DNA from 4 places in the Blautia sp. SC05B48 genome. Region 2 is predicted to be linked to each of the others. Evidence: riboswitches for the same ligand, from Rfam matches in the RefSeq annotation. Region 2 holds a riboswitch; each other region holds the start of a gene.
What was found. Region 2 has a riboswitch for cobalamin ahead of EYS05_RS09545 (ABC transporter substrate-binding protein). Riboswitches for the same ligand answer to the same signal wherever they lie in the genome.
Positions count from the first base shown of each region.

Region 1: it holds a riboswitch for cobalamin, as region 2 does, so the genes downstream of both, EYS05_RS10180 (cysteine-rich small domain-containing protein) here and EYS05_RS09545 (ABC transporter substrate-binding protein) in region 2, are expected to answer to the same signal.
Region 3: it holds a riboswitch for cobalamin, as region 2 does, so the genes downstream of both, EYS05_RS05335 (ABC transporter permease) here and EYS05_RS09545 (ABC transporter substrate-binding protein) in region 2, are expected to answer to the same signal.
Region 4: it holds a riboswitch for cobalamin, as region 2 does, so the genes downstream of both, EYS05_RS10115 (sirohydrochlorin cobaltochelatase) here and EYS05_RS09545 (ABC transporter substrate-binding protein) in region 2, are expected to answer to the same signal.

Region 1 covers NZ_CP040518.1:2,220,254-2,222,458, reverse strand. Annotated here, with positions in the region: gene EYS05_RS10185 (phosphatase) at 1-523, shown strand, start outside; gene EYS05_RS10180 (cysteine-rich small domain-containing protein) at 631-918, opposite strand; cobalamin riboswitch at 1,196-1,384, opposite strand; gene EYS05_RS10175 (C40 family peptidase) at 1,587-2,205, opposite strand, start outside.
Region 2 covers NZ_CP040518.1:2,077,744-2,079,948, reverse strand. Annotated here, with positions in the region: gene EYS05_RS09545 (ABC transporter substrate-binding protein) at 1-946, opposite strand, end outside; cobalamin riboswitch at 1,053-1,343, opposite strand; gene pcrA (DNA helicase PcrA) at 1,445-2,205, opposite strand, start outside.
Region 3 covers NZ_CP040518.1:1,173,479-1,175,683, reverse strand. Annotated here, with positions in the region: gene EYS05_RS05340 (MATE family efflux transporter) at 1-508, shown strand, start outside; cobalamin riboswitch at 658-831, shown strand; gene EYS05_RS05335 (ABC transporter permease) at 968-1,897, shown strand; gene nikC (nickel transporter permease) at 1,913-2,205, shown strand, end outside.
Region 4 covers NZ_CP040518.1:2,203,706-2,205,910, reverse strand. Annotated here, with positions in the region: gene EYS05_RS10115 (sirohydrochlorin cobaltochelatase) at 1-893, opposite strand, end outside; cobalamin riboswitch at 1,056-1,230, opposite strand; gene EYS05_RS10110 (NAD(P)/FAD-dependent oxidoreductase) at 1,539-2,205, opposite strand, start outside.

The sequences.
Region 1 (2,205 bases), 140 kb from region 2:
CGGTGTGGAATTACTCTACGGAATTGAACTGAATATCCTTGACCGCAGCGGAACGGTAGATTTAGATCAGGAATTATTATGTAAACTTGATTACGCCATTGCCAGCATGCATGCCTGGAATTACCGCTGCGGTACCAGAGCCGAAAACACAGAAGCTTTTATCAATGTAATGAAAAACCCCTGTGTGAAGATCCTCGGACATAGTGATAACACTCATTACCCGGTTAATTATGATGCGCTTGCAAGGGCTGCCAGGGAAACCGGCACGATCTTTGAGATCAACGAAGCTTCTCTTGCACCTTATGGCTATCGTGGCGACACAAGAGAAAACTGTTTCGAGATCCTTCGATGCTGCCGCAAATATGATCTGCCGCTGCTTCTTTCCAGTGACAGCCATGGCCCGGAGCATATCGGAGATTTTACCTATGCTGCTGAGTTTGTTCATCAGGCCATGTTTCCGGAACAGCTGATCCTCAACAACCAGCTTCCCAGACTCAAGGTTTTTCTCCAAACCAGAGAATGATCTTCTGTATTTTTCCGACAGATAACAGCTATTGTCCACCCCAAAACAAAACAGGCCAGTTCAAACACAGGAATATGCATTTTCCTGTACCTGAACTGACCTGTTTTTTATTTTTCCCGCTGCTTCCGTACAATTTCCGCAAGCTCGCTATATTTACCTGTAACATATCCGAAGTTCTCTCTTCTGTGAGGAAGCTTGCATTCGGTGCAGTCTTTGATGCCGCTTTCCGTAAAGCGAAAATTACCACCACATTTATCTCCCAGTGCATATAAAGGACAATAGCAGAACAGACAGTTGAAGTTCTCCGGATCTGCTCCTTTATGGCATGGAAAGTACTCACATTTTTTGTGGCTGAAGTAAGAGTATTCTTTGCCTTCCCAGTATGGCTTCTCCATGGCTCTTTTCTCCTCTCCTGACATAACCACGCATAAATTTTCCTATAAAAAAAGAGGTAGCGATGCCACCCCGGGGTAGAAATATAATCCGTTCATGAGTGCGCGGAGGGAACGAATGTATCCGGAGTAGTATCGCCTGCCATTTAATCATGTATAATTCATATGAACAGGCGCATTCCATAAAAAAATGCCTACTCTCGTAAAAAAGTAGACAACGTCCCAGGGGTGCGGAGTCCCTGAAATGGTTGTTACACTTTACACGGAAGTTTAACCTCGCCATAACAAGCAGGTTTCCTGGCTCCGGGATCATGGCTCCTCTCTCCTTCTCATACATACGTACAATGGACTATGAGATTTGCTCCTCCGTTACAGTGACCGGATCGCTCAGGTTTCACACCTGATTCCCTTTTCTGCGGATCTCTGATAATCAATACATAACTGTCAGCCATCCTCAGCACTTGCTATGTTCAATATGGAATTATACTGACATCATAATAACATCCTGTTAATTATATGTCAATACTATTTTCAATATTTATATATTTATGAGCATGTTTTATTGCTGTTCACTCCGTTCCATAGGTTTTCAGTGTTTTTTCCGACGTCAAAAACAGCCCGACAAACTGCTGTCGGGCTGCTGTGTTTTTATTTTCTGTTGTACGTTCTTATTATACAAGACGTCTTACAGATACAATTGTTCTGTATGTAGCATCATTGCTGATCTTGATCCCGTCCTGAGAGTTCGATGCATGAACGATCTGGCCATTACCCATGTAAATAGCCACGTGTCCGCCATAGCAGATCAAATCTCCCGGCTGTGCATCTGCGTAGGATACTTCTGTACCTGCATTCTGCTGCTCATAGGATGTTCTCGGAAGGCTGACTCCGAAGTTCGCATAGACACTCTGTACAAATCCGGAGCAGTCTGCACCATTGGTAAGGCTTGTTCCGCCCCATACGTAAGGATTTCCTACAAACTGTGTGGCATAATTCACAACAGAAGATCCTGAACCGCTGCTGTAAGAAGGACTGTCACTGTCTGAGGATGTGTCCTCTGCACTTTCTTCGGATGCATCTGTGCTGTTATCGTAATCTGCGTCTGCATTATCCTCTGTATTCTCAGTATCCCCGGACGCATCATCCTCGATCACATTGTCTGCATCTTCATCCACATGCTCGGTGTCATCCTCTGCAGTATCCTCATCTGTATTCTCGATCACGTTGCCGTCCTCATCGTACTGTACATCTTCGCTCTCGTCCGCCTCATCCTGCTGTGCTTCCTGCTCT
Region 2 (2,205 bases):
CCTGGATCACTGCAAGCTGGCTGTTCTTAACAGTTTCCGGATCATCTCCTGCATATGGCATGTAAACCACAAAGATCACGTCAGGGTTGGCTGCGATGATATCCTCTTTTCCAACGGTGGAAGCATCCGGGTTTGCAAGAGTTGCGCCTAACTGTGTTACCATATCTCCGCCAAGGCTCTTTACGCCATAGTTTGTGATGTCATCTCCAAGAGGCTCCAATACCATTACGCTTGGTTTGTCTTTTACATCTGCAGTTGCAGTAAGAGTTTTGTCGATCACTGCTTTTGCATCATCAACGATAGCCTGTGCTTTGTCCTGTACATCGAAGATCTTTCCGATATTTAAGATATCTGTGAATTCATTTTCCAGTGTTCTGTCGCCGTCCGGACGAGTATTGGTGTTGTAGTAGGTGTTGCAGCCTTTGTCGATCCAGTCTGTTACATTTCCCAGATTCTTATCAGAGAAAAGAGAGCTCCAGGATAAGATCATGTCCGGCTCCAGCATTGTTACAGTTTCAAGGGATGGGGTAAATTCGTCAAGATAATTTGTTTTTGAGAATGCTTCTTTGAGATCTTCCGGAACTTCATTATCAAGACCTGCGGTAGCTACCAGGTGGTCTTCCAGACCAAGTGCGAGCATAGTCTCAATGCTTCCCTGATATACAGCAAGGACTTTTTCCGGTGCTTTTTCATAAGTGGTTTCGATTTCGTTTCCATCGTAATCATAGGTTGTGATGGTCAGAGGATATTCTGTCTTGGTTGCCTCTGCGGAAGAATCTTCGATGTCTGCAGACTCTGTACTGTCTTCTGCTGCCGGCTGGTTGTCTTCCTTGATGGTCTCGGAGTCTGCTCTCTCTGCGGCATAAACAGCCGGAGCTGCTGATACGGTCATTGCCGCTGCCATTACCATTGCCATGATTCTTGTGGATACATACTTGTTTTTCATTTCATTTCCTCTCTTTTCGCCTGTTTTATCTCCTGTTGCCTATGGGTAACCGAAAAGATGGGGCTTCATAAAATCTGCACGGAACACTTTGTACGGAAGCTCCCACTTACATACTGTCAAGCAGGTTTCCTGACTTACAGACTCAGAAAAAACTCCGCAAAATAAAAACTGATACACCATTCATCTTTTAGCCGATCATGAATGATGTATCAGAATTTTCTCCAGAATCTCTCTGACATCGGGATTTCGCCTTCTCACATGAGTTTCTGCAATGGCATGTGAAATCCCTTCTTCTGTATACAGTGGCCGCAACCGCTCAGGCTTTTTACCCGATTCCCTCCTCACAGTATCCGGCAGCATATGTGCCGGTGATACTGTTCACTTCACAGCAATTCAATTACGCTGATACTGATTCTAACATACCGGTTTTCCAATTACAACCTTGAGGCCGGATTTTTACAGTTTTTTGCAGAAATAGTCTGCCCGGAGAGATCCCTCTCAGATCTTTTTCAGCTTGGCAAAACCGGCGAACATTTTTTTCACGCCGACTTTGTCAAAGTCTACCGTCACTTCGTAGTCTCTGCCGCCGTCTGCGATATTTTTTACGATACCGACTCCGAATTTCACATGACGGACCGTGTCTCCCTCACCATAGTCCAGGCTGTCCGCCTTCTTCACTGTGAAATCTTTTTTCTGCAGGGTGCTCTTTGCCTGGAAATTCATTTTCATCTGGGCATAGGCGCTTTTCGGAGATACGATATCATCTACTCTGGGCTTTTTCTCCTGAATGGTATGTCCAAGATCTACCAGCTCCCGTGGAACCTCCCTTACAAAACGTGACACACGGTTATACTGAGTCTCCCCACGGATCATCCGCTGTTTTGCACAGGTTAAAGTCAGTTCCTTCATGGCACGGGTGATCCCCACATAACAGAGCCTTCGCTCCTCCTCGATATCCGACGGATCACCGGACCAGATGGAAGCATATCCCGGAAAAACACCGTCCTCCATTCCCACGATAAATACATTTGGGAACTCCAGTCCCTTGGCACTGTGAAGAGTCATCAGCAGCACATAATCCTGATCCGGATCAACAGAATCGATATCTGCCACCAGTGCGATCTCCTCCAGAAATGCAGAAAGTGTTGCCGGCTGTCCGGCCTCCTCCATGGCTTCCTGGAAGGATTCTGTCTTGGAGATCAGCTCGTCGATATTTTCGATCCTCGCCTGAGCCTCCTCCGTTTTCTCTGCCTCCAGTT
Region 3 (2,205 bases), 900 kb from region 2:
GGAGATGGCTGCCGTTTCATATGGATATGCTATTACAACCTATGTAGGCCAGAATCTTGGTGCAAAGAAATATCAGAGGATTCGAAAAGGTGTGCGCAGCGGCACTTATATGGCAGTGCTCACTTCGGCTTTCATTTCCGGTATGATGGTGTTGTTTGGACGTAATGTACTGTCCCTGTTTGTATCCGGTGAACCGGATCAGACCCGACAGGTATTGGATATAGCATATAAGTATTTGTTTATTATGGCTGTTTTTTTGTGGGTGCTGTATCTGCTGTATGTGTATCGTTCCGCTATCCAGGGCCTGGGTAATACTTTGATTCCGCTTGCCAGCGGCATTGCAGAATTTATAATGCGTGTCAGTGTTGCGCTGCTGCTGCCAAAAATGATCGGCGAAGATGGAATATACTATGCAGAGATCTGTGCATGGAGCAGCGCAGCTGTTTTATTATTCGTAAGTTATATGATCATTATACGGAAATATAAAGAAGTCACTGTTCATACATAATGTCATTTACTTGAGGAATCTATAATGATATACAGGCGGAAAATATCCGGGTTTTAATATGAAATGTTCAGATATTTCATATTTGACAGAAAAACTATTTATATAAAAAGAAAAGTATGATATTATGTACTTATTCGTTGCAACTATGAAAATTGAATAGTCAGAAGGGTGTATAAAGTACTTAATAAGGAATCTGGTGAAATGCCAGAACAGCCACCGCTACTGTGACAGGGACGAAAACCAAAATATCACTGGAGAGATCCGGGAAGATGGTAAGTAGGAAGAACTGGAGTCAGGAGACTTGCCTTTTTGACAGAAGAATTCTGATTCGGATGGGATACAGAAGGAATAAGCTCTGCCTGAGGTGGAGGTTTGTTTTTTGTGCTGATATGATGCTGGATCATATCAGCCTTTTTTATTTTAACCGAATAAACAGATGAAAAATGAGGAGAAATGAAAATGGGAAAAGTAATTGCAAAGCGTTTTATATTTATGATTCCGGTAGTTCTGGCGGTTACATTTATTATTTTTATGCTGAGTTTTATATCGGCAGGTGATGCGGCCAGAGTTCTGGCGGAGAAAAAATACGAGCACCCGTCACCGGAGCAGATAGAAGAAGTACGGCATGAGGAAGGACTGGATCAGCCGGTGCTGGTACAATACGGGAAATGGCTGGATCAGGCACTTCATGGCGATTTTGGAAAATCATATTCTACCAGAAAACCGGCTTTTGAGGAATTAAAAAGATATTTTCCACAGACATTTAAACTGGCAGTTACTTCGTTTTTATTGTTGATGATCGTATCAGTCCCTCTCGGAATTTTGTCGGCAATTTATGAAAACAGAGTTCTGGATAAAGTCATTCGCATTTTGTCGTCCCTCAGTGTATCTATGCCGTCTTTCTGGATCGGTCTGATGCTGCTCTATATATTTGGAGTAAAGCTAAAAGTGATTTCCGTGATCGGAGGAGATGCCGGAGGCATCCCGATTCTTGCGGCATTTGCCATGGATATCAGTTTCTTTGGAATTATGACGAGATTGATCCGTACCAATATGATACAGGTGCTGAAGCAGGATTACATACGTGCCAGCAGAGCTAAGGGATTGTCATCTGTAAATGTAATTTTGCGTCATGGTCTGAAAAATATCCTGATTCCTGTGCTGACACGTCTGGTATCAATTGTGATTGGTTTTTTCTGTGGCTCAGCTGTGATAGAAAGTATTTTTTCAATTCAGGGAATCGGAAATCTGGCATTGAAATCCGTGATCTCAAAAGACACTCCGGTGCTGCAATGTTTTATCTTTATTCTGGCTGTTGGCATTGTAGTATTAAATTTTCTTGTGGATATCGCCTATTCTGCGATTGACCGGCGAATCCAGTTAAAGTAAAGGAGAGATCATAGAATGGGAAGCAGAAGAAAGCAGAAAACAGAAAAAAGCATGATCCAGAATCTGTACTGGAAACAGGTATTCCGGTCACCAAAAACAAAAATAGGATTGATGGTGGTCATAATTTTTGTATTGGCAGCTATTTTTGCACCTGTACTGGCGCCACATGATCCACTACTTGTGGATGTTTCGATAAAATTAAAGAATCCGTCGGCGGCATATCCTTTAGGTACTGATCAGCTGGGACGATGTATTTTATCAAGACTTCTCTGGGGCAGCCGGTATTCACTGAGCTATAGCTTTACGGT
Region 4 (2,205 bases), 130 kb from region 2:
ATCTGATCGTATGTAATATTAGCTGTATGGGATGTTCCATGTCCCATGAATACGAATGCTGTGCCAGCCTCAGCTGCTGCATCCATGCTGTCAAATCCGGCCTCTTTGCAAGCCGTATCTGTGATCGCCTGAGCAACGGCTTTCTTGTCATCATTGATCACAGTTGCATCGTCTCCAACCTCACCGAGCATTGGCTCTGCGATAGCTACAGACTCGAATTTATCTTTATAGCCATTGATTGCTTCTGTCATCTCATCGTACTCAGCACCATGCATCAGATGGGTAGGCTGTACAACCAGATTCTTAACACCATTCTCTACTGCACGGTCAAGAGCCTGCTGCATGTTATCGATCACTTCATTATCTCTTGCCTCTACATGGTTGATGATGATCTGTGCTGTAAATGCTCTTCTTACAGACCAGTCCGGATAAGCTTCTGCAAGAGCATCCTCGATTCCCTTGACATCCTCTGCACGGCTGTCATTGAAGGAAGTACCAAAGCTTACAACAAGAAGTTCATTCTCACCGATCTCATCCTGGTTACGCGGATCGTCCTTGGAAGCATCTCCTGTGTCACGTCCGAAATAATCCGGATCTGCATTCTCACCCTCTACCAGCTCTTTCTGAGCATCTGTCAGAGCATCCCATGCTTCTTTGGCTGCCTTGCAGTCCTCATCTGTTGTGTCGTTTCTTTCCTGTACATAGATCTTGTCGATCAGAGCTGCTACATTATCTGCTGCTTCCTGATCTGCATCAGAAGCCTCTGTGGTATCAGCTGCCTCAGCGTTCTCTTCTGTAGCAGAATCCTCTGCTGCCATTGCTGTTGTAGCCGCACCCATAGAGCATGTCATGGAAACTGCGAGCATCAGAGCTAACATTGTTTTTCTTTTCATTTCTCATTGTCCTCTTTTCATGTATTTCCAGAATACTGATATGTACAAAAAAACAGCAGCTCTCTGCGGCCGCCTGCTCACACATGATTCTCTGCGCAATACAAATACATAAAAAGAAGTTCTGTATTGTTATGGAGAATACCGATTCGTAAACCGCGAATCCCTGGATCTCACAATAAGGCAGTTCTCCTGACTTGGTTCCACACTGCTTTCCCTTCCCGGTCTCCCAGTGGTTATAAAAGCAGCTCCCCTTTCACAGTGACGGTATCGTTCCGGATTCTCACCGGATTCTCTTTTGCACATCCGACTGGATGCAACCTTATCATTATAACATTTGCACATATTTTCTTTTACCTGGTTATCTAACTTTTACCACAAACTCATAAATTTGTCAAGATTGATGTCAGACGATTCACGGTTTTCTGTGATCTTCGCTCACAAAAAAACACCTCGCGAAATATTACCAGTGAACAGTAACCGGTTTTCTCCCTGTATCTGTCAGTTATTATCAGAATACTTTCTCCAATCTTCATGCACATCCTGCATAAAAAACAGCCCCTTTCTGTCATCACCCTGATATCAGAAAAGGACTGTCTTACACCAAATATTCGCTACTTGCTCATAACAGATAAACTGCTCTGCAGTTTATCTGTTAAAATACTCCTGCTCCAGGTATCTGGCTACGTAGATTCCGCTGGCAGATGCATGGGAAAGAGAGTGTGTCACGCCGCTGCAGTCTCCGATAACAAAGAGACCCTTGTGGCAAGTTTCCAGATTTTCGTCGATCTCAACCTCCATGTTGTAGAATTTAACCTCCACGCCATAAAGCAAAGTATCGTCATCCGCGGTTCCCGGTGCGATCTTATCCAGGGCATAGATCATCTCGATGATGCCATCCAGGATACGTTTCGGCATAACAAGGCTTAAATCTCCCGGTGTCGCAGAAAGTGTAGGTGTTACGAAGCTTTCCTCAATACGGGCTTTTGTGCTTCGTCTTCCGCGAATCAGATCTCCGAACCGCTGTACCATAACACCACCGCCAAGCATATTGGAAAGTCTTGCAATGCTCTCACCGTATCCGTTGCTGTCATGGAACGGCTCTGAGAAATGCTTGGATACCAGAAGGGCAAAGTTTGTATTGTTGGTATGCTTTGCCGGATCTTCGTAGCTGTGACCGTTTACTGTGATAATACCGTTGGTATTTTCATTCACGACAACACCTCGCGGGTTCATGCAGAAGGTACGAACCATATCCTCAAACTTCTCAGTTCTGTAAACGATCTTGCTCTCATAAAGCTCATCTGTCAGACGG